One region of the Viridibacillus sp. KH_047 genome, then DNA from elsewhere that is predicted to be linked to it. Evidence: riboswitches for the same ligand, from Rfam matches in the RefSeq annotation. Region 1 holds a riboswitch; each other region holds the start of a gene.
The links. A riboswitch is a leader RNA that binds a small molecule or an ion and turns the genes downstream of it on or off. The one in region 1 is predicted to bind S-adenosylmethionine.
Positions count from the first base shown of each region.

Region 2: linked by a shared signal. The riboswitch ahead of AC3IS5_RS11090 (cyclase family protein) and the one ahead of AC3IS5_RS03750 (methionine ABC transporter ATP-binding protein) in region 1 are both predicted to bind S-adenosylmethionine.
Region 3: linked by a shared signal. The riboswitch ahead of AC3IS5_RS02165 (bifunctional homocysteine S-methyltransferase/methylenetetrahydrofolate reductase) and the one ahead of AC3IS5_RS03750 (methionine ABC transporter ATP-binding protein) in region 1 are both predicted to bind S-adenosylmethionine.
Region 4: linked by a shared signal. The riboswitch ahead of AC3IS5_RS18935 (O-acetylhomoserine aminocarboxypropyltransferase/cysteine synthase family protein) and the one ahead of AC3IS5_RS03750 (methionine ABC transporter ATP-binding protein) in region 1 are both predicted to bind S-adenosylmethionine.

Region 1 is NZ_CM174479.1:742,356-747,938, reverse strand. Features, by position in the region: gene AC3IS5_RS03760 (MetQ/NlpA family ABC transporter substrate-binding protein) at 1-107, opposite strand, end outside; gene AC3IS5_RS03755 (methionine ABC transporter permease) at 171-839, opposite strand; gene AC3IS5_RS03750 (methionine ABC transporter ATP-binding protein) at 832-1,857, opposite strand; SAM riboswitch class I at 1,984-2,090, opposite strand; gene AC3IS5_RS03745 (thioredoxin family protein) at 2,147-2,455, opposite strand; gene AC3IS5_RS03740 (toprim domain-containing protein) at 2,467-2,811, opposite strand; gene gcvH (glycine cleavage system protein GcvH) at 2,891-3,271, opposite strand; gene AC3IS5_RS03730 (arsenate reductase family protein) at 3,350-3,706, opposite strand; gene AC3IS5_RS03725 (acyl-CoA dehydrogenase FadE) at 3,815-5,583, opposite strand, start outside.
Region 2 is NZ_CM174479.1:2,216,024-2,221,606, reverse strand. Features, by position in the region: gene AC3IS5_RS11095 (putative bifunctional diguanylate cyclase/phosphodiesterase) at 483-2,207, shown strand; SAM riboswitch class I at 2,600-2,695, shown strand; gene AC3IS5_RS11090 (cyclase family protein) at 2,773-3,510, shown strand; gene AC3IS5_RS11085 (GNAT family N-acetyltransferase) at 3,554-4,009, shown strand; gene AC3IS5_RS11080 (5-oxoprolinase subunit C family protein) at 4,138-5,133, opposite strand; gene pxpB (5-oxoprolinase subunit PxpB) at 5,130-5,583, opposite strand, start outside.
Region 3 is NZ_CM174479.1:411,018-416,600, reverse strand. Features, by position in the region: gene metH (methionine synthase) at 1-1,187, opposite strand, end outside; gene AC3IS5_RS02165 (bifunctional homocysteine S-methyltransferase/methylenetetrahydrofolate reductase) at 1,168-3,027, opposite strand; SAM riboswitch class I at 3,101-3,207, opposite strand; gene AC3IS5_RS02160 (hypothetical protein) at 3,314-3,442, opposite strand; gene AC3IS5_RS02155 (protoporphyrinogen oxidase) at 3,586-4,977, opposite strand; gene AC3IS5_RS02150 (Na+/H+ antiporter) at 5,236-5,583, shown strand, end outside.
Region 4 is NZ_CM174479.1:3,871,503-3,877,085, reverse strand. Features, by position in the region: gene AC3IS5_RS18945 (hypothetical protein) at 1-537, shown strand, start outside; gene AC3IS5_RS18940 (NADPH-dependent oxidoreductase) at 700-1,431, opposite strand; SAM riboswitch class I at 1,631-1,744, shown strand; gene AC3IS5_RS18935 (O-acetylhomoserine aminocarboxypropyltransferase/cysteine synthase family protein) at 1,860-3,155, shown strand; gene AC3IS5_RS18930 (homoserine dehydrogenase) at 3,714-4,697, shown strand; gene AC3IS5_RS18925 (hypothetical protein) at 4,830-5,060, opposite strand; gene AC3IS5_RS18920 (EamA family transporter) at 5,174-5,583, shown strand, end outside.

The DNA.
Region 1 (5,583 bases):
TGCGGAGTATTAGCTGCACCAATTACTAATTTCTCTTCTGATTTCCCACAAGCTGCTAAGCTTAAGGCTAATACTCCTGTAAGGATTCCTGCTACAAATTTCTTCATGTTCTTAACGCTCCTTTTATACTGTTTAGTTTTATGTGATCGGTTATACCGTATAAGCCCAAATTATCTTTTATCAATCTTCGCTGTAATAAGGTCACCGACGAATTGAATAACAAATACCACTACTAAAATAAGGATTGTTGCAACAAAAGTTACATCACTTTGACTTCTTTGGAAACCGTCTAAAAACGCTAATGTCCCTAGTCCGCCTGCCCCAATAACACCTGCCATTGCTGTGTAACCAACAAGTGCGATAGCTGTTACAGTAATACCCGAAACTAATGCGGGTAATGATTCTGGAATTAACACTTTACCGATAATCGTAGAAGTTTTTGCACCCATTGAACGTGCCGCTTCGATGACACCTTTATCAATTTCTTTTAACGCAATTAAAACCATACGCGCATAGAATGGTGCTGCTCCAATAATTAATGCTGGTAATGCGGCATTGGGACCTCGAATTGAGCCTAATAATAGTTTCGTAAATGGTATTAATAGAATCACTAAAATAATGAATGGAATCGAACGGAAAATATTCACGATCGAACCTGTTAACCAACTTACTAATTTATTTGCCCATAATTGCTGAGGGCTTGTCAAAAACAACAAAATACCTAAAGCTAAACCAATGACAAATGTGAAAACTGTAGCAACGCTTGTCATATACAGTGTTTCTATCGTTGCTTCCCACATTCTGTCCCATTGTACATTCGGGAAGAGATCATTAAGCATTTTCGATCACCTCCGTTTTTACTCCATGTTCATTCATATATGTGACTGCTTTTTGTACATTATCATTATTACCATCTAGCTGTATAATGAGCGTTCCATATGGTCCACTTTTCGTTTGCGAAATATTACCATGGACAATATTCACGTCTAAATTAAGTTCACGGCTTAAATGTGAAATAACTGGCTGGCCAGTTGAAGAGCCTACAAACGTTAATTTTACAAGTGTTCCTGATGGGTAGTTTTCAATAATTTGTTCAATTGATTCTTTACGTTCATTCGTATCTGTAATTTGAGAAACAAATCGTTTTGTAACATCTGCTTGTGGTGATTGGAATACTTCTAGGACATCACCATTTTCAACAACTTGTCCAGCTTCCATTACCGCCACACGATGACAAATTTTACGAATGACATGCATCTCATGTGTGATAAGTACAATCGTTAAGCCTAATTTTTCATTGATATCGACTAGTAAATCTAAAATTGAATCCGTTGTTTCAGGATCAAGTGCTGAAGTAGCTTCATCACAAAGCAGTACTTCTGGGTTATTTGCCAGTGCTCTAGCGATACCTACACGTTGCTTTTGACCACCTGATAATTGAGAAGGATATGCCTTTTCTCTGCCTTTTAAACCAACTAATTCAATAAGATCTAATACCTTTTTCTGACGTTCTGCCTTAGATAAACCTGCAATTTCTAATGGAAATGCTATATTTTCTTCAACAGTACGTGACCAAAGTAAATTGAAATGTTGGAAGATCATACTGATTTTTTGACGCGCATTACGTAACGCACTTCCTTTAATCGATGATACTTCCTGACCATTCACAACAACTTTACCGGTTGTCGGTTGCTCCAAACCATTTAATAAACGAATGAGCGTACTCTTACCCGCTCCGCTGTATCCAATAATGCCGAATATTTCTCCGTCTTCAACAGATAAATTCACATTTTTGACAGCGGTTAACTCTCCGTTAGCAGTTTTATATTTTTTCATTACATTTTCTAACTGAATCACTGTCATACCACCTTTATTTTAAAACTAAAAAGTATGCACTTTCTACTGGCATCTCTTAGAAACTAAAAAAACCCTTCTGCAGATTAACAGAAGGGTTCAACGCAAAGCTATATACGTAAAACCGTTCTCTCATCTTCCAAAGTAAATACTTTGTGTGATTTGGCACCGTGCCATATAAATATGACGGTTGCCGGGCTTCATTGGGCACTTCCCTCCACCTCTCTAAATAAGAGTAACGACTATATTTAATTAGTTATGTTTGCTACTTTATCACGCTATTGCTTCAACGTCAATCGTTTTGACGTAATTTTTCAAACAAAAAAGGTACTGATTGAAAGGCATAGATTTTATCATGAATTTTCCCATTCTTCGAAATAATCAAACATGGGACACTTTCTACTTCATAATCAAACGCTACATCTTGTATATAATTCAAGTTCGCTTTACCAATAGGAATATCGCTAACGACATGCTCTACTACTTCCATCATTTTCGACGCAACTGCACACGTCCCACACAATGGTGTATACAAATAAAAAGCCGAAAGCGAGGATGTTTTCATCGTTTCTTCCCATTGTTCACGTGACCATTCTTCCATCTTCTTCATTCCTATACTATTAAATATTCTTTATGAACTACAAAATTTGCCGCCAATAATATTCTAGCTAAATGTCTTCTTGGAGTAGCTTCTACTTGTTTATAAGTAGCGGAGGTGTGTAGATGACGAGCATTTGGGAACTCTCTTTTAAAAAGAGCTCGGAGCTTATCACCCGATGAGTCAGCATCAAAAAATGCATACATTTCACAGTCATCATATGGTGCCAAGATCTCTTCTAATCGGCTTGCACTAACTGTTCCATTCGTACATATTATCGGAATGTTCTCTGCTAATATTGGCGCAATTCGCAACTTATCTTGGCGCCCTTCCACAATAATCAGCTTGTTAAAAGTCATATATACCCTCCTAACAAATACTTTTTGCCGTTTACCCAGTTTAAAAAAACGCCGAGCAAATGCACGGCGTTTTTAGATCTTATTCTTCGATAATTGCTTCGTATTGTTCTGCAGTTAATAATGCATCAACTTGAGCGTTATCTGCTGGTTCAACTACAACCATCCATGCTTTTTCGTATGGTGATTCGTTAACGAACTCAGGGCTTTCTTCTAGCTCTTCGTTAATTTCTACAACTTTACCAGAAATCGGTGCGTAAAGTTCAGATACAGTTTTTACAGATTCAACACTGCCGAATGGCTCGTCTGCTACTAATTCGTCGCCAACTTGTGGAAGTTCAACGAAAACGATATCGCCTAGTTCAGATTGTGCGAAATGTGTAATACCGATACGTACTTTTCCGTCTTCAGTTTTTACCCATTCATGTTCTTCAGAATAGCGTAAGTCTTTTGGTGTGCTCATGAATACCCCTCCAAATATGTAATTAATTTCACTTTAAGTTTGACATATTTCTATTGTAAAAACAAGCATATGTCTGTGTTATTTCCATGTTTGCTCAAAGTCTGATTCTTTAAATCCTAACGTCACTTTTTTTCCGTCTGTAACGATTGGGCGCTTGATTAACATACCATCTGAAGCAAGCAATTCTAATTGCTCATCTTCCGACATATCAGCCAGACGATCTTTCAATTGCAACTCTCTATACTTCATTCCTGAAGTATTAAAAAATTTCTTCAATGGCAAACCACTAGCATCTACATACTGTTTTAATTCCTCTTTAGAAGGTGTTTCTTCAACGATATGCTTATCTGTATAGTTTACCCCATTTTCGTCTAACCACGCTTTTGCTTTACGACAAGTTGTACATTTTGGATATTGAATGAATAAAATAGACATATACATGCTCCTTTTTCCAAACTATTTAATTCTATTGTAGTGGGAGTAAAGTCTACAAGCAAGAAATCCGAACACAAAAGTTGTGTTCGGATTCTCAACTAGCTTATTTTAGACAACAAATTTTTCTGCAGCAATCAGTTTAACTGATGCTTCACGTTTCTTCGCAATGACATTGTAAGGATTGTTACGAGTAAGTTTGCGAAGTGCAGATAACATCATACGAGCATTGTCTCCGTCAACTGCTGTAATGATTGTTTCTTTTGCTTCTTTTTCGATTTCTTCAAATGCTTCTTGGCAGAAGATTTGAGTATATAGTAATTTTTGGCTTGCTTTATCTAACCCATCACGAGCAATAGCTTTTTCTGTACGTAACACAGTAGATTCCATTGCAAATAATTGGTTAGCTATATTCGCAATGTTCACTAGTAATTCTTGCTCGACATCTAATTTCGGACCATATTTTTGTGCTGCAAGACCAGCTGCTAATAGAGCGATTTTTTTCGCATTTTTCACAAGATACTTTTCTTGCGCTAATGGCTCATCACTAATTTCTTCAGGCATTAGCATTAATAGCTCTTGTTGTAGGCTCTGCGCTTGTTGCAATAAAGGTAACTCACCTTTCATTGCTTTTTTCATAAATGTGCCCGGTATGATGAAGCGATTAATTTCGTTAGTTCCTTCGAAAATTCGGTTAATACGTGAATCTCGGTAAATGCGCTCTACTTCGTACTCTTGCATGAAACCATATCCACCATGCAATTGCACCGCTTCATCCGCGATATAGTCAAGTGTTTCAGAACCAAAAACTTTATTGATAGAACATTCGATAGCATATTCTGCAATTGACGCTGCAATCGCTTTACCGTCTTTTTGTTCTTCTTCACTTAATTGGCCCATACGATCTTCAAAGTATCCTACTGTACGATAGATTAAACTTTCAGTAGCATACAACTTTGAAGCCATTGTTGATAATTTTTCTTTCGTTAAATTGAAAGATGAAATAGGTGTTTTAAATTGTTGACGTTGGTTTGTATACGAAATCGCTAATTCAAGAGCACGCTTTGATGCACCAATTGAGCCAACACCTAATTTGTAACGACCGATGTTCAAAATGTTAAATGCAATAATGTGACCGCGACCTACTTCACCAAGTAGGTTTTCAACTGGCACTTTTACATCTTCTAAAATTAGTGTGCGAGTGGAAGAAGATTTAATCCCCATTTTCTTTTCTTCTGCACCGACAGAAACACCTGGATAGTTGCGTTCTACTATGAATGCTGAGAATTTATCACCATCAATTTTCGCATATACGACGAATACATCAGCAAAACCAGCGTTTGTAATCCATTGCTTTTCACCGTTTAATACATAATGTGTGCCTTCTGCATTTAATTTGGCTACTGTTTTAGCACCTAATGCATCCGACCCAGAACCTGGCTCTGTTAATGCATAAGCTGCAATTAGCTCACCAGATGCAAGCTTAGGTAAGTACTGTTGCTTTTGCTCTTCATTACCAAATAATACGATTGGTAATGAACCAATTCCAACATGTGCACCGTGTGTAATAGAGAATCCGCCAGCTACTGACATTTTCTCAGCAATTAATGCTGATGTTACTTTGTCTAAGCCGAGTCCTTCATATTCTTCAGGAACATCTGCAGCTAAAAGACCAAGTTCACCAGCTTTTTTCAATAAACGTACAGAATGATCAAACTCATGATTTTCTAAGTTTTCAACGACTGGTAATACTTCATTTTGCACATAGTCCTCTGTCGTTTTCGCAATCATTTTATGCTCTTCAGTGAAATCTTCTGGCGTAAATACGCGATCAAGTTCTACATCTTCAGTTAAAAAGCTACCGCCTTTAATGATATTCG
Region 2 (5,583 bases), 1.5 Mb from region 1:
TAAACTAATCGAGAAATTCATGTAAAATTTAGGTAAATATCTAATAGTTACTATTACCTAAAGTTTTTGATTTTATATAATTTAAGCTTAAATGAAATAGTGAATTTTAAAATGTTTTTAATAGCAAATAAAAAATAGTAGCTCATTAAATTTCTGTTTCATTTATTCATTCCAGACAATCGAACTAATTGGATTTTTAGCTAATTTCATTTTATTATTTATATATTTGAATTATTTTACAGCTAAAAACCTATATATTGTAGAAAAAATATGTCACAACTACTATAAAAACTATATGAATGATATAAAAATTTGATAATAGGAATCTCTCCCTTTGCCTTGTATTGTTTCATAGCTTTTTCGATTTAGGACTTTTTACCTTTTGTTTTAATTTGAATAATAGCCTTATATTGGTTGTGATAAAATAGTAACAAGAGAGAAATTGCTCGAATAATGCCGGAACTGATTAGGGGTGAGGTTTTATGGACCAAAGTTATAGTCAAACGACGGGTCTTAGCCAACTTAATGATGCGTATTCAGTACAACAATTAATAGATATTCAGCATGCATTGGACCAATCTATTATAGTTGCTATAACAGATAATAGAGGTATCATTACATTTGTAAATAATCATTTTTGTACCATTTCAAAATACAGTAAAGATGAGTTAATGGGGCAAGATCACCGCTTGTTGAACTCTGGTCATCATCCTAAAGCTTTTTTTAAGAAATTATGGCGTACGATTGGTAGCGGGAAAATATGGCGTGGTGATATTTGTAATCGCGCAAAAGATGGTAGTTTATATTGGGTGCAAACAACGATCATACCTTTTTTGAATGATAAAGGAAGACCTTACCAATATGTGTCGATTCGGACAGATGTAACGGAACAAAAAAATATCAAAAAACTAAAATTCTTTGCTTATCATGACGAATTGACGGGCTTGTATAACCGTCGTATGTTGAATATATGTTTAGCAGATCTGTTCAAAAATGCACATAAAGAAGGTTTTTCATTGTCACTCTTAATGATGGATATTGACCGTTTTAAGAGCATTAATGATGGATTAGGTAATTTAACAGGTGATTTATTTCTAATTGAAGTAGCGACTCGCCTGAAAGGATTAGGTATAGATGAAAAGTCACTATTTCGTTATAGTGGTGATAAATTTGCCATCATTATGAAGAATAATGAACATGCCATTTGTAAGGCACATCAAATAATGGTCAATTTTGAAGATATTTTTTTGATTGAACAATATGAATTCTATTCTTCTATTAGTATCGGCATAAGCTCAAGTCTAGCAGATGCAAATACACCAGAGGACTTAATAAAATGTGCGAATGTCGCCTTGATTGAAGCTAAAAAGAATAGAGCTAGCAATTACATACAATATAAAAACACGATGAATAGTACTCATAATCAATTGCTGCTGCTAGAAACTAAACTCCGTCATGCTATTATTCAGGATGAAATTCAACTTTATTATCAACCGAAAATCGATTTAAAAACAAATCAATTAATCGGAATGGAAGCTTTAATTCGTTGGTATGATAAGGATTACGGTTTTATTTCTCCAGATAAGTTTATACCCTTTGCAGAAGAGTGCGGATTGATTAGTTCTATTGGTGAATGGACATTGAAAAGGGCTTGTAAACAAATGAAGAAGTGGCTTGATGAATATGGGTTTGATATTCGTATTTCAGTTAATATTTCGCCTATACATTTGAAAGAAAGAAATTTTGTGCACAATTTACGAGCAGTATTACAAGATACAGGTTTACCAGCTAAAAATTTAGAGTTGGAAATTACTGAAATGAGCTTAATGCATCAAACAGAGGAATTAATTGAAACGTTTAATCAAATAAAAGCACTGGGTGTAATCATCGCGATTGATGACTTTGGAACAGGTTATTCCTCTCTCAGCTATTTAAATCAGTTTCCAATTGATATATTGAAGATCGATCAATCGTTCATCCATGGTTTAAAAACAGGGCTTAGTAATGTCGCAATGGTGGCTGCTATTATCAAATTAGCGCATGCATTGAGTATGCAGGTGGTTGCCGAAGGGGTAGAGACGGAAGATGAATTGTATATCGTCCGTGAAAACCTATGTGACTTTGCACAAGGATATTACTTTAGTAAGCCATTACCGACAGATGAATTTTCCGAAAAATTACATGAATTGTATGTATCGAGAATTTAGGGAAGTGTCTTATATACTTAGAAAGCTATACAAAAAGGTCGCCATATACACTGAGGTGACCTTTTTTATATGATTTTTATTCATATAATTTATTTATGCTACTAATAGTAGACGAAGCTTAACAAGAATATTGTAAAGATTTTAACCGCCTATTGCGAGATTATTGTTATGAGGACCATTTAAGCCAGTTACAGCAAAACATACACTGAGAGGGGCCTAGAGACCCTTACAAAGCCTGTGGATAGCGTTTGGCAATCACATCTTACGCTGTTATTGTAGAATGAAAAGCTATCATAATAGATTATTACAATCATACATTATAAAGAATTTTCTAAATTTTATTGACAATAGATTTCTAAAGTTGTAAATTAAGAATCAACAAAATAACTTTTTTCTTATCCAGAGAGGTGGAGGGACTGGCCCTGTGAAATCTCAGCAACGGACGATGTACCGTGCTAATTCCAGAAGCGTATGCTTGAAGATAAGAAGAGTGCATGGACGTATCGCCAACCTCTTCTTATCAAGAAGAGGTTTTTTTGTTTAAAAAAATGATGAGGTGATGGATATGTCAACAGAATTAATCAATGCACTACAAACGTTAAAAGAAAAGAAATGGATCGATTTAACACATACTTTTGGAGCAGAAACACCACGTTTCAACGCATTTAAAGGGTTGGAAAAAACAACTCTATTTTCACATGATGATGGATTTTTTGCTCAGAATTTTTCGTTTGCTGGACAATATGGAACTCATTTAGATGCACCTATCCACTTTGTTCGTAATGCTCGTTATTTAGAAGAATTAGAGTTAAAAGAGCTTGCACTGCCGCTCGTTGTAATAGATCATTCTAAAGATGCAGCAGAGAATCATGATTTCACAATTTCAGTTGAAGATATTTTGAAATTCGAGGCCGATTACGGTGAAATTGAGGCAGGTACATTTGTTGCTCTTCGTACGGATTGGAGCAAACGCTGGCCTGATGTTGAAGCATTTAATAACTTTGATAAAGAGGGAGATCCACATGCACCAGGATGGTCGGTAGATGCACTAAAATTCTTGTTTGAAGAGCGTCATATTAAAGCAGTTGGGCATGAAACATTTGATACGGACTCTAGCATTTTATATCGTCAAAACAATGCATTACTAGGTGAACTATATGTATTGGAACAAGATACATATCAAGTAGAGTTGCTAACTAATTTAGACCAGCTACCCGCAAAAGGGGCGGTCATCTTTAACATCGTACCTAAACCTGAGAAGGCTTCTGGTTTCCCTGTGCGCTCATTTGCTATTCTACCTTAAATACTCATTGCAAATGAATAATAGAAACTGAGAGGTGAACTCTGTGGATATTAGAATTGATGATTTATCAGGATATGAAATTAAGGCATTATTGGAGGAGCATCTTCAAGGTATGGCACTAAATTCTCCACCTGAAAGTATACATGCGTTAAATATAGAGGAATTGAAAAAGCCAGAGATTACTTTCTGGAGTGCATGGGAAGAAGGTGCATTAGTTGGATGCGGAGCACTTAAAGAACTGGATGCACACCATGGTGAAATAAAATCAATGCGTACTTCATCATTATATTTAAGAAAAGGCGTTGCAAGAAGTATTCTTGAGCATGTTATTGAAGTGGCTAGGCACCGTGGTTATAATCGATTAAGTTTAGAAACAGGTGCAACGGAGGCTTTTGAACCCGCTAAGAGGCTGTATTTGAAAAATGGTTTTCAATATTGTAAGCCATTCTCTAATTACATTGACGATCCGAATAGTGCATTTATGACATTAGAGTTATAAGTATATTGATCATTATTTTATTTACAAAAATTTATAAAACAATAAGAGCAAGTTTTGAATAATCTTCATTCAAAACATGCTCTTTCTCTTTGTACTGCTGTATTTTGTTGGACAATACTTCTTACATGTTAAGTAAGCTTTGCAGAACAGCGAATAGCAGTAGCGATAGTTTTTATTTTTTGCTCTTTAGATATTAATGCTTGTTGAGCTTCTTCTAATGTTACGAGCTCGAACCTGATTTTAGCACCTGTTTGTAACTGTGCAAGACTAGCTAGATCAGCTGTGATGACTTGAACCATTTTCGGATAACCACCAGTTGTTTGGCGATCGGCCATTAAAATGATCGGTTTACCATTTGGTGGGATTTGAACTGTTCCAAACGTCACAGCCTCTGATAATAATTCGAATTTCTCTGTCATTGATAACACTGGCCCTTCAAAGCGGTACCCCATACGATCAGCCTCTGTAGAAAGCGTGTAAGGGTTGTTTGTTAAGCAATGCTGACTTTCAGTGGTAAAACAATCCCACTCTGTACCAGGCATCACACGTATTGTTTGAAGTTGATTTAAAGAAATTAATTCGTTGTAATTTACAGACCACGAAGCAGGACCTACTAATTGTATTGCATATTGATGTATTTCTTTATTTTTTTTAGTATAAGGTCCGATAATCACTTCATCCTGCTTTTGTAATGCTCTACCTTCAAATCCGCCCATTCCCGCCTTTAAATATGTACTTTTACTATTCATTACAGTAGGAACTTGAATACCCCCAGCAAAGCTTACATAAGCACGACAACCTTTGTTGGCTCTTTTAAACTTTAATACGTCTCCTTTTTTCACAATAAATGGACGACAAAGTGGTACGGGTTCATTATTAATTGTTGCTGTTAAATCTCCACCTGTAAGTGCAATAAGGTGGTCATCATTAAATTGTAATACAGTCCCAAATAATGAAACCTCAAGTACGGCTTCACTTTCTAAGTTACCTACAAGAATATTCGCAATTCTTAATGAATAAGCATCCATAGCACCACTAACGATGACTCCATATTTTTGTGACCCGAATCTTCCTAGATCTTGAATGGTAGTTAATAAACCTGGTTTAACAACTGTAACTGTCATGAACTCGTCTCCTTCAATTGTTTGTATTCTTTTTCAGATATCGGTTTAAAGCGAATACAATCACCTGCTTGCAACAGGGAAGGCGGCGTTTCATTTGGTAAAAATAATTCGAGTGGCGTACGACCGATGATTTGCCAGCCACCAGGTGTTTCAAATGGGTATATTCCTGTTTGTTTGCCTGCAATCCCAACCGAAAGTGCGGGAATGGCAAGTCTAGGTGTTTCTTTTCGAGGTGTTGCTATAGCTTCATTCATGCCTCCCATAAAAGCAAAACCAGGTGCAAAACCAAGCATATAAACAAGACACTCATTCGCACTATGTAATTGAATGACTTCATTAGTCGTTAAGCCATTAATTTCGGCCACATATTCTAAGTCTGGTCCATATTCACCACCATAGACAACGGGTATTTCAACTACTCTTTGGGTGTGTTGTTTAACTGTTGTCATT
Region 3 (5,583 bases), 330 kb from region 1:
AAGTTTTTCATATCTTCAAGTTCATCACGGTCAGGGTTTGCTAAGCAAATATCCATTACGTGCGCACCGTTTTTCACCTGGGCACGAGCAATTTCTGCCGCTTCTTCAAATTTACCTTCTATAATTAAACGCTTAAATTTTCGTGAACCAATAACATTTGTACGTTCTCCTACAAATAATGGGCGCATTGAATCATCATAAATAAGCGGTTCAATTCCTGCTACGACATGCCCATGCTCGGCTTCAGGCATTTGGCGGGGCTGCTTATTCTCTACTACTTTACGGATTGATTTAATGTGTTCCGGCGTCGTACCACAACAACCCCCAACGATATTTAACCAACCTTTATCTGCAAAACCTTCAAGCTTTTTAGACAAGGATTCTGGAGTTTCATGATAATGCCCTTCTTCATCTGGTAATCCTGCATTCGGATAACAACTAACATAGCTTGTTGCTAATTCTGAAAGCGAGCGTAAATGATCTGTCATAAATTCAGGTCCGGTAGCACAGTTCAACCCTACTGATAATGGTTTAATATGTTCAATTGAAATATAAAAGGCTTCAATACTTTGCCCTGCCAGAGTAGTTCCCATAGGTTCAATTGTTCCCGAGATCATCACAGGCAGCTCTTTACCAAGCTCTTCAAATGCTTGTTTAATACCTAGAGTACCAGCCTTAACATTCAGCATATCTTGACTTGTTTCAAGTAATAATAAATCCGCTCCGCCTTCAATTAATGCCTTTGCTTGCACGTAAAAGTCATGTAATAGCTCATCAAATGTAATACCACCCGTTACTGATAAGGTTTTAGTCGTTGGTCCGATTGCGCCAGCAACATATCGAGGCCATTCAGGTGTTGATATTTCATCCACTACTTTTTTAGCAATTTGCACTGCTAATACGTTAATTTCATGCGCTTGATCACCCAGAGCATATTCATTTAACACAACAGGAGTCCCACCAAATGTATTCGTACTAATAATATCTGAACCCGCCTCTAGATAAGCACGGTGTACATTTTCGATTACGTCAGGTCGTGTAATATTCAAATATTCATTACAGCCATCATATTCATCCCCACCAAAATCTTCGGGTGTTAAATTAGCATTTTGGAGCATAGTCCCCATTGCACCGTCTAGTATAAGAATATGTTGTTGGAGTCGTTCTTTAATTGGTTGTTTTAACATAGTTGTGATCTCCTACTTTCTGTTTGTCTAGCTCTTGAATATAATGAATCAATTCTACTGACATGTCGTAACGTGTAAATGGCGTAATGATATAAATGCCGTTGAATAACTCTGCGGCAGTATCAATTAATTCCTTAGCAATAGCTATACCTTCTGCTGTTGCAAGGTTTTTATCATCACCCGTTGCGCGCATTCTTTCAAGTACTTCATCAGAGAGCTTAATCCCCGGTACTTCATGATGTAAAAACTCTGAATTTCGAATACCAGTTAGTGGCATGACTCCTATGAAGATAGGGGTTTCTAAATGTTTCGTAGCTTCATATATCTCTATTATTTTTTCCTTCGTATATACAGGCTGTGTGATGAAATAATCTGCTCCACACTCAATTTTCTTTTCTAATCTTTTTACGGCTCTATCAAGCACTCGTACATTAGGATTAAATGCAGCTGCAATAGAGAAATTAGCCTTTTTACGTAAAGGTTTACCTGAGAATGATATTCCTTCATTCAACTGTTTGATTAATTGAAGTAATTCTAAACTTGAGACATCGTAAACGCTAGTTGCACCTGGGAAATCCCCCACTTTTGTAGGGTCTCCAGTGACCGCTAAAATTTCATTAATACCTAATGCATCTAGACCCATTAAATGCGATTGCAAGCCGATGAGATTGCGATCACGACAAGTAATATGAGCCAAGGAACGAATACTATTTTGCGTTTTCAAAATTGAGCCCATTGCCATGTTACTAATACGAGGGGATGCCAATGAATTATCAGCCATAGTGACAGCATCAATACCTGTTGCGTTGAGTATTTGTGCACCTTCTATAAAGGCAGTCGTATCAAGATGGCGAGGTGTATCAAGCTCTACAATTATTGTACGTTCTCTTTTCGCCTTTTCGTGAAGTGGCTCATGATGATCAGGAGTCGCTTCTTTAATCTCGATTGCTTTTTTCTTCTTTACAACTTTATATTCAATTGGGGGTAGGTCAGCAATACGTTTTTTCACAGCTTCTATATGCTTCGGTGTCGTACCACAACATCCACCAATTAAGCGAACACCTTGGTCACGTAGTAAAACACCAGCACGACCAAAATAATCAGCCTCTGATTCGTAAACAATTTTGCCATCTTCTAAATCTAGCAAACTAGCATTTGGATATGCAGATAGGAATGCTTTGGATGGTAATTCAACATCTTCAAACGCTTGGATTGTATGATGGGGGCCTAAACGACAGTTTACTCCGACAATATCTGCACCCAAAGCTTCTAATTGGTGCAGTGCATCATTTAACAATAAGCCATTTTGTAAAATACCTGGTTCATGCATCGATACTTGAGAGATGATTGGTACATCAGTTAATTTTCTCAAATGTTTCACTACAGATGAAAGTTCCTCAAAATCATAGTACGTCTCTAGTAATAAACCATCAGGATTACCAGCTAATAGATACCCCGCCTGCTCATCTAATGCAGCTATAATCTCATCTAGTGTCGCTTCACTTTTACGAATACCGCGAATACCACCAATTGTCCCTAAGACAAATTGGCCGCCTGGTGCTGCAGCACGTTTTGCAATGGCGATTGCCGATTCATTAAACTCCTTTACTGAGCTTTCTAAACCATAACGTTCTAATTTAATGGCATTCGCTGTATACGTATTAGTCTGAATAATGTCAGCGCCTGCTTTAATATATTGATGATGTATATTTTCAATCACTTCAGGCTTGGTAATGTTTAATTCCTCATAACAATAGTCAATTCCGTAAGAATATAATAAAGTGCCCATCGCACCGTCAGCTGTTAACACTTGTGTATGCAATTTTTCAAGTAATCCCATTAATATCCCTTCCTTTCTACATGAAAAAGCCTTCTCATGGATAAGAAGGCTTGACGATTACGCTATTCGCTCCTTCTTATCTTTTCGGACAATCTGTAAATCCGCTGGAGTTAGCACCTGACCAGATGGCTGGTTGCTGAAGCTTCAAAGGGCCAGTCCCTCAGCTTCTCTTGATAAGAAATATTTATTTAATTGTTTGAATAATTAAAAGAATCATAACCCTATAAAAGAATATCGTCAAGAGTATTTTTGTAATTGTAGCAAAACTCTGTATTATAAGTATATTTTAAATCGTTAATGCTATGTCTTGTTGCTCAATCGTTGCCTTCGACATATTCGAAATGAAATACCCCATGATTGGTTGATAGAAAATGAATACTAAACCAATTACTAACAAGAGGATGCCTAAAATCAAACTTCCCTTTTTTCGCCCTTCTTTTTACTCATTCATTTTAAAGTAACAATTCATTTAGCATTTTCAAGCAGTTTGACATACTGTTAAAATTTATCCTAAAAAAAAGAGCTAAAGAAATTGGTATCTCTTTAGCTCTTTTCTATCTACCTTGTTAATTTTGCTAGAATCGATTCTGCTGTTTCTTTCCCGTTCTTAATACACGGTCCAATACCTACACCGTAATAAGAACAACCTGCTAGTAATATATTGTCATATGAAGAAGCCATTTTAGTTGATAGGGCTTCTACTGTTTTTGCATGACCAAGATGATAAACAGGCATTAAATCATTCCATTTTGTCACATCTATAACAGTAGGCTCTGCTTTTATCTTCAAGCTTTTTGCAATATCATCTAATGCAATTTTAGTTAATTCTTCTTTACTTAAATGCTTCATATTCTCAAAATCCGGGTTTGAATTTTTATAAAATAAACGCACAAGCAATTTGCCATCTTTTGAAGTATGGCTCCACTTACGGCTTGTCCATGTACAAGCATTACATTTGACGTCACTGTTTTCAGACACAATAAAACCAGTACCGTCTGCAGGTAATTGACTGTCAGGAATGTCAAAGCCTAAATAAATCGTAATTAGTGAGGCGTTGCTAAATTCATTAAATTCCTCATCCAAATTTGGATCTTTTAATAGCTTTTTAGTTACATCATGTGGTGTTGTTAACACGATGAACTCAGCTTCAATTGCTTCGTGATTATGAAACGTCAGTTTATATTTGGCTCCGCTTTTTTCGATATGATTTGTTGAAACGCCTTTTAGTATTGTAATGTCTGTTAACTTCTCCTCAAAACGATTAAACAAAGAAGATAATCCATTTTTAAAGGATATGAATTTTTTATTTGCTGCTTTTTGAAATTCTTCTTTATGTGCGCCAAACCCTTTAATAATACTTCCGTACTGCTCTTTATAATCGAGTAAATACGGTAATGTTGAAGCCATTGTCAGCGTATCTAATTTCCCTGAATATACCCCTGATAATACTGGCGCTATTTGCTTTCCAACAAGTTCTTTTCCTAAAAAATACTCTAAGAAAGCACCGATTGAGCTATCTTTTGTAAAATGTTCATTAGGCAATTCTAAATCTTTTAACGCCTCTTTTTTTCCCTCTGCCGAAACTAATGTGCTACTTTCAAGGGACTCTATACTTGTAGGAATGCCAAAAACGCTGTCTGCTGGAATCGCGTGCAATGTATTATTTGTGTAAATATACGAAATTCCTGTACCATTATATACAAGGTCATCTTGTAACCCTAAGTCTTCTACTAAAGGCATAACACTTGAATGACGCGCAACAATCGAATCCGCACCCGTCTCCAAAATAAAGCCGTCATTTTCTACAGAGTGCATTTTACCGCCTAAGTAGTCATTCTTTTCTACCAATACTAAATTTATATCTAATCCTTTTTTCTCTTTTTCCTTTTGTAAATAATGCACAGTAGAAAGGCCTGTTATACCGCCACCAACTACAACAACTGTTTTCAATATATTCACTCCTCACAGGGACTTTATCTTAAATAAAATGTTCATTTGTAGTTCTAGTATAAACTTTCATTTTTGAAACTGTCATGATATCTATCACATATTCACGTAAATATTTGTGAACGATTACAACTTTGTCAAATTTAACGTGGTCTTTTCATATAGTCTTAAAAGCTTCTTTATACCGTACATTTATTTCTGACAAAGGGTAATGAATAACTACTTACTTTTCTATCGATACTTTTTTGAAGGGAGTTTTTTATGGATTTATTAATTACAATCCTCTTACTATTAAATTGCCTGTTATTATCAAATGCAATTGGATATTTTATTCCATTTATACCTACAGCACTAATCCAAATAGCACTTGGCGTTCTACTAGCTATATTCGCTAATGAAATGACGCTCCAGCTTGAATCCGAATGGTTTTTATTACTTTTTGTTGCCCCACTTTTGTATAATGATGGACGCAATTTCCCTAGAGAAGAACTATGGAGAATGCGCGCGCCTATTCTTGGGAATGCCATTATATTAGTTCTTCTCACGACACTTGGCGGTGGTTACTTTATTCATTGGCTAATTCCTGATATACCACTTGCTGCCGCATTT
Region 4 (5,583 bases), 1.1 Mb from region 1:
ACGTATTACACTGGAAGCCAAGAGGAAGCGTACATGGATTCTCAAGGTGCATTACAAATAATCGAAAAGAAATTTATCGAGAAAAAATGGCATGGTCAAATGCCAATCATCTATAACTTCTATGGTGAAGCAAGCTGGTTAACACCAGTACTCGATTCAAATGGTTTCTTACAAAATTATTTCATCGTCTCAGCTGCTAATCCTGAGCTTTCAGTTTCAGGAGCTACTCCAAATGAGGCATTAAGACAATATAAAGCTATCCTAAGTCGTGGTGGTAGTTCAGTAAACGGTAGCTCTAAGCAAGAGGAAGCTACTATTAAAGGGAAAATTGTCCGCGTTTATAAAGAGCAAAATGGCGATTTTACAACGGTATCGTTTATGTTAGATAACAAAGATAACTATAGCGTCAGCTCAGAAGTTGTACCACTAGCAATTTATCTACAAGAAGGTGACACAGTCGAAGTGAAATATATCAACTCAGGCGAAGTCTTCCTACCTGTAAAAGAGCTAGTAATTGAAGGTTTAGTAAAAGAATAAAAAACCAGCCTGTCACTAAATAGTGGCAGGTTTTTTTATGGGGTTATGAATAGTGATCTAACGAAGTGAAAGAGATGAGGCGTAGTAAAACAACTTATAATAGGTTGAACTCATAGAAAAAAGCTCTAAAACTAAGTATCCCTAATTTCAGAGCTTGCTTTATTACTTCCAAGTGAAGCCTTTTTGAGCCAAAAATTCTTTGATATGTGGTCGACGTTGTTCTATTAAGAAATCCGCCATTTGTTTTGTCCAGTTGGCCATTTTACGATTCGACCCACGGCTTGCATAGTAGGCTTCCATTGTTGCATCATACTCATCTAACAATGTGTCATATTGTTCTACATCATAAGTGTTTTCATGTAGTACAGCTTGAACTGGTAAACGAGGTTTTGTTTCATTACGTTTCGTAGGTACACCAATCGTCATAGCAAACAATGGGAATACATATTCAGGAAGTCCAAATAATTCATTAATTTCTTTTGGATTATTACGTGCTCCACCAATATAACAAATACCGTAACCTTGATCTTCAGCAGCAATAACGAAGTTTTGAGCGAAAAGTGCAACATCTGCTACACCCACAAGTACGTTCTCCGCAGAATCAGCAATAATTTCTACACCATTCTTCTGTCCCGCAACTTGCAGTCGTTTAAAATCTACACAAAATAAAAACGAAGCACCCGCTGTTCCGAATTGGAATTCATTATTCGAAAGTTCTCCAAGTTTTTTCTTCTTATTTTCATCTGTAACCCAAATGACGCTATAAGCTTGTACGAAATGCGAGCTCGCTGCCATTTGTGCTGTTTCAATTAAATCAATAACAACTTCTTTAGTAATAAGTTCGCCTGTATATTTACGCACAGAAGCGTGACTACGTAGTAATTCTCTTGCCATTATCCGAAACCCCTTTGCCAAATAATATATATTTATGTTCTATCTTTAGGCTAACATATTTTAAAGTCTACTTAAATTAAATTCATCGTTCTTAAAAGTGCATCTATTTAATTTAATGTTCAGAAAAAACAAATAAAAGTATTGACATTAGTTCGATATATCTTCTATACTTGTCAACAAGATGGAACTGAATCAAATACTCTTATCAAGAGCGGCGGAGGGATAGGCCCTGCGATGCCCAGCAACCGGTGAGCGACGAACTCACAATGGTGCTAATTCCTACAGATTTTTAATCGGATCTGACAGATAAGGGGAGGAAAAATTGCTCATGCAACCCTCTTCTTAGCGAAGGGGGTTTTTATTTTTCCATAAAATCCTCCTCACACCTCCGATTTGCCATCTCAAAAAACATTTAGGGGGAATGAATGATGACAAATTTACGTCCAGAAACTTTATTATTACACGGTGGCCAAGTGGCAGATCCAACAACAGGTGCACGTGCTGTACCAATTTATCGTACAACTGCTTACGCTTTTAATAGTACGGAGCATGCTCAAAAACTATTTGCACTTGAAGAACCCGGTAATATTTATTCTCGCATTATGAACCCAACAGTCGATGTATTCGAAAAACGAGTTGCTCTATTAGAAGGTGGAACAGCGGCGGTAGCATTATCTTCAGGAATGGCTGCTATTTCATTTTCAATTTTAAATATTGCGCGTGCAGGCGATCATGTCGTTGCTTCAGGTAGTTTATATGGCGGTACATATAATTTGTTAGCCAATACTTTACCACGCTATGGCATTACAGCTTCATTTGTAGATGAAAGAGATCCAGAAAATTTCCGTACAGCGATTCAAGAAAATACAAAAGCGATTTATGTGGAAACAATTGGTAATCCGAGTTTAACTGTAGTGGATATTGAAGCTTTGGCAAATATCGCACATGAAAATGAGATTCCATTAATTGTTGATAATACATTTCCATCACCATATGGTTCAAATCCAATAGAGTTCGGTGCTGATATTGTAGTGCACTCTGCAACAAAATGGATTGGTGGACACGGTACAGTAATCGGTGGTGTCGCTGTCGATGCTGGTAAATTTGATTGGACACAAGGGAAGTTCCCTGACTATACAGAACCAGATGCTTCTTACCATGGTATTCGTTACGGTGTTGATGCTGCTAGTGCTGCATTCGCAACTCGTTTGCGTGTCCAATTACTACGTGATTTTGGTCCAACATTAAGTCCCGACAATGCATTTCAATTAATTCAAGGTCTCGAAACATTGCATTTACGTGTACCACGACATAATGAGAATGCACAAAAAGTAGCTGAATACTTACGTAGTCATGAAAATGTTGAGTGGGTTAGCTTCAATGGCTTTGAAGAAAGTGCAACTCACGAAAATGCGAAAAAGTATTTAAAAAATGGTTTCGGATCAGTTTTAACATTCGGAATTAAAGGTGGTCGTGAAGCTGGTCGCCAGTTAATTGATAACATTGAGTTATTCTCGCATGTAGCAAATGTAGGTGATGCACGTTCGTTAATTATCCATCCTGCATCTACAACACACCAACAATTAAGTGCAGAAGAATTAGTTCAAGCGGGTGTATCTGAAGAACTTGTACGTTTATCAATTGGTTTAGAAGCAATTGAGGATATTATTGAAGCACTAGATAATGCTTTTGCAAAAGTAGCTGAAGCAGTCGTAGCAAAATAAGTATTTATATATTGAGAAAAGATCAAGACAAGGGATGACGAGGGACATTATGTCGTCCTTTTTTCTTTTTAAATCGTTATTTTTAAACTATAAACGTTATGTCGCAAAATTTAAAATACAGTTAAAGTATTGTTAGTATCGGTTTTTGTGACCTTCTAGAAAAAACAATTGTCCTCTCCGGAAAGATTTTTCTTGTAATCTGTTCATTTATAGTCTAAAATCATCAATAAGTAAAAAAATTGAAGCACATTATATTAGTAATTGATAAAATTGCTAAACGCTATTTGAAAAACTATTCGTAAGGGGATTACGGGAGAGATACGCTGTAAAGGGGTTCAATACAGTTGTACAGCAACATAATTAGTAATTAGCGATATGTCTATTTCTCTGAATTAAGTGGAAGTCAATATCATTTGGTATTGTGCTGAAACATAGACAGAATCGGAACTACAAAATGAGTTTTAAAATCTGACTTTGATGTCATCTATGCTAGATAGAGTTTGAAAACAATTTGGAGATTGAGTGTGAGATTGCAATATTATTTTTGGAGGCGATCATATGGCAGCAGTAAAGGTAGCAATTCTAGGATTTGGTACTGTAGGGCAAGGCATTTATCATATCATTAATGAAAAGCGTGAACAGTTTAAGGAAACATTAGGAGTAGATATTGAAATTGCTAAAATTTTAGTGCGTGATGTGACTAAACCACGTTCAAATGCACCTCAAGAGTTAATAACAGATAACTTTGAAGAAATTTTAGCTATTCCAGATTTACAAGTTGTATTTGAAGCAATAGTTGGGGAAGAACCCGCATTTAAATATTCAGCACGAGCAATCGAAAATGGTTGTAACGTAATTACAGCTAACAAAGTAATGTTCTCTAAACATGGTTTAGTTTTACAAGAAAAAGCGAAGCAATATGGCGTACAAGTGGGATACGAAGCAACAACTGCTGGTGGCGTTCCTGTCATTAAAACAATGCAAAATATCTTACGTGTAAATAATGTACACCATATTCAAGGAATCTTGAATGGTACATCAAACTACATCCTTACTCAAATGCGTAGTGAAGGTTTAGCATTCGATGATGTATTAAAAGATGCACAAAACCTTGGTTATGCTGAAGCGGATCCGTATAACGATATTTCGGGTCAAGATGCATTCCGAAAACTTATGATTCTTAGTGCATTAGCATTTGGTAAACAACCAAGATGGGAAGATGTTGATGTAATTGGGATTACTGAAATCACTTCTGAGCAAGTAGAAGAAGCTTCTGCGAAAGGTTTACGTTACCGTCATGTAGCAGATGTACAGTTAGGTGAAGACGGAGAGTTAATTGCTAAAGTAGGACCTGAACTAGTTGGTCCAGAACATCCACTTTACTCAATCGAGGGCGTTAATAATGCTGTTGCTCTTGATACAAACTACATTGGGACACTAACTCTTGTAGGACCTGGAGCAGGAATGTTCCCAACTGCAAGTGTAATGGTTGAAGATTATGCAGATATGCTAGCTAAACAAACAGCACCTGTTACAATCTAATTAAATGTTAGAGTGGCAATCAGTTGCTAGCTTCTACATATCGTAAACACCAGTGGCTATTGTAAAATGCCATTGGTGTTTTAATTTTCTATCTATATAATCCAAATCAAAAAGACAGCTCTTGGCTGTCTTTTAGTCTTCATCTTTAATATCAATATCTTCTGGAATGGGCGTGTTCTTCCAAATTTCAATTTCTTCTTTGATACGTTCAAGTTGTTCATGGTAACGCTCAAATTGGTCACTGCTGATTAAAAATTGTTCGCCATCGTGAACGGCATGAATGCGACCTTCTAGGATGTAACGCATCACTTGTTGCTCTGGCATTGAGATATCTTTCGCTGTATCTGCGACGGTTTTGTACATAATTCAATGCCTCCTTTTGCCTTCATTATAATAGATGAAACTGTTTGCCTCAACTTTCAGAATTTATGGTATATTTATGAAAAGATACATAAGGAGTGAGCTGTTAAGTGAGTATATTACCGTATGCCTTTGTGTTATTGGCAGCCGTTTTATGGGGAACAGTTGGTACTACGCAGACATTTTTAACAGATGGTATTAATCCTCTTACTGTTGCCATGATGCGATCAACAGTTGGAGGCGGCACTTTATTGTTCATAGCTATTTTAATGAGAAAGATAAAATTTCGCCATTGGGCTTGGAAGTATACATTTTTTGCGGCACTATCGATGGCCCTGTTCCAACCACTATTTTTTTCATCGGTACGTTTGACAGGCGTAGCAATTGGAACAGTCGTAGCGATTGGGAGTTCTCCAGTATTTGCAGGTTTAATTGATTGGCTTTATTTCAAAAATAAACCGACACGCACATGGGGAATAGCCACATTACTTGCGATAGTTGGTTGTGTATTATTGTTTGTAAATAA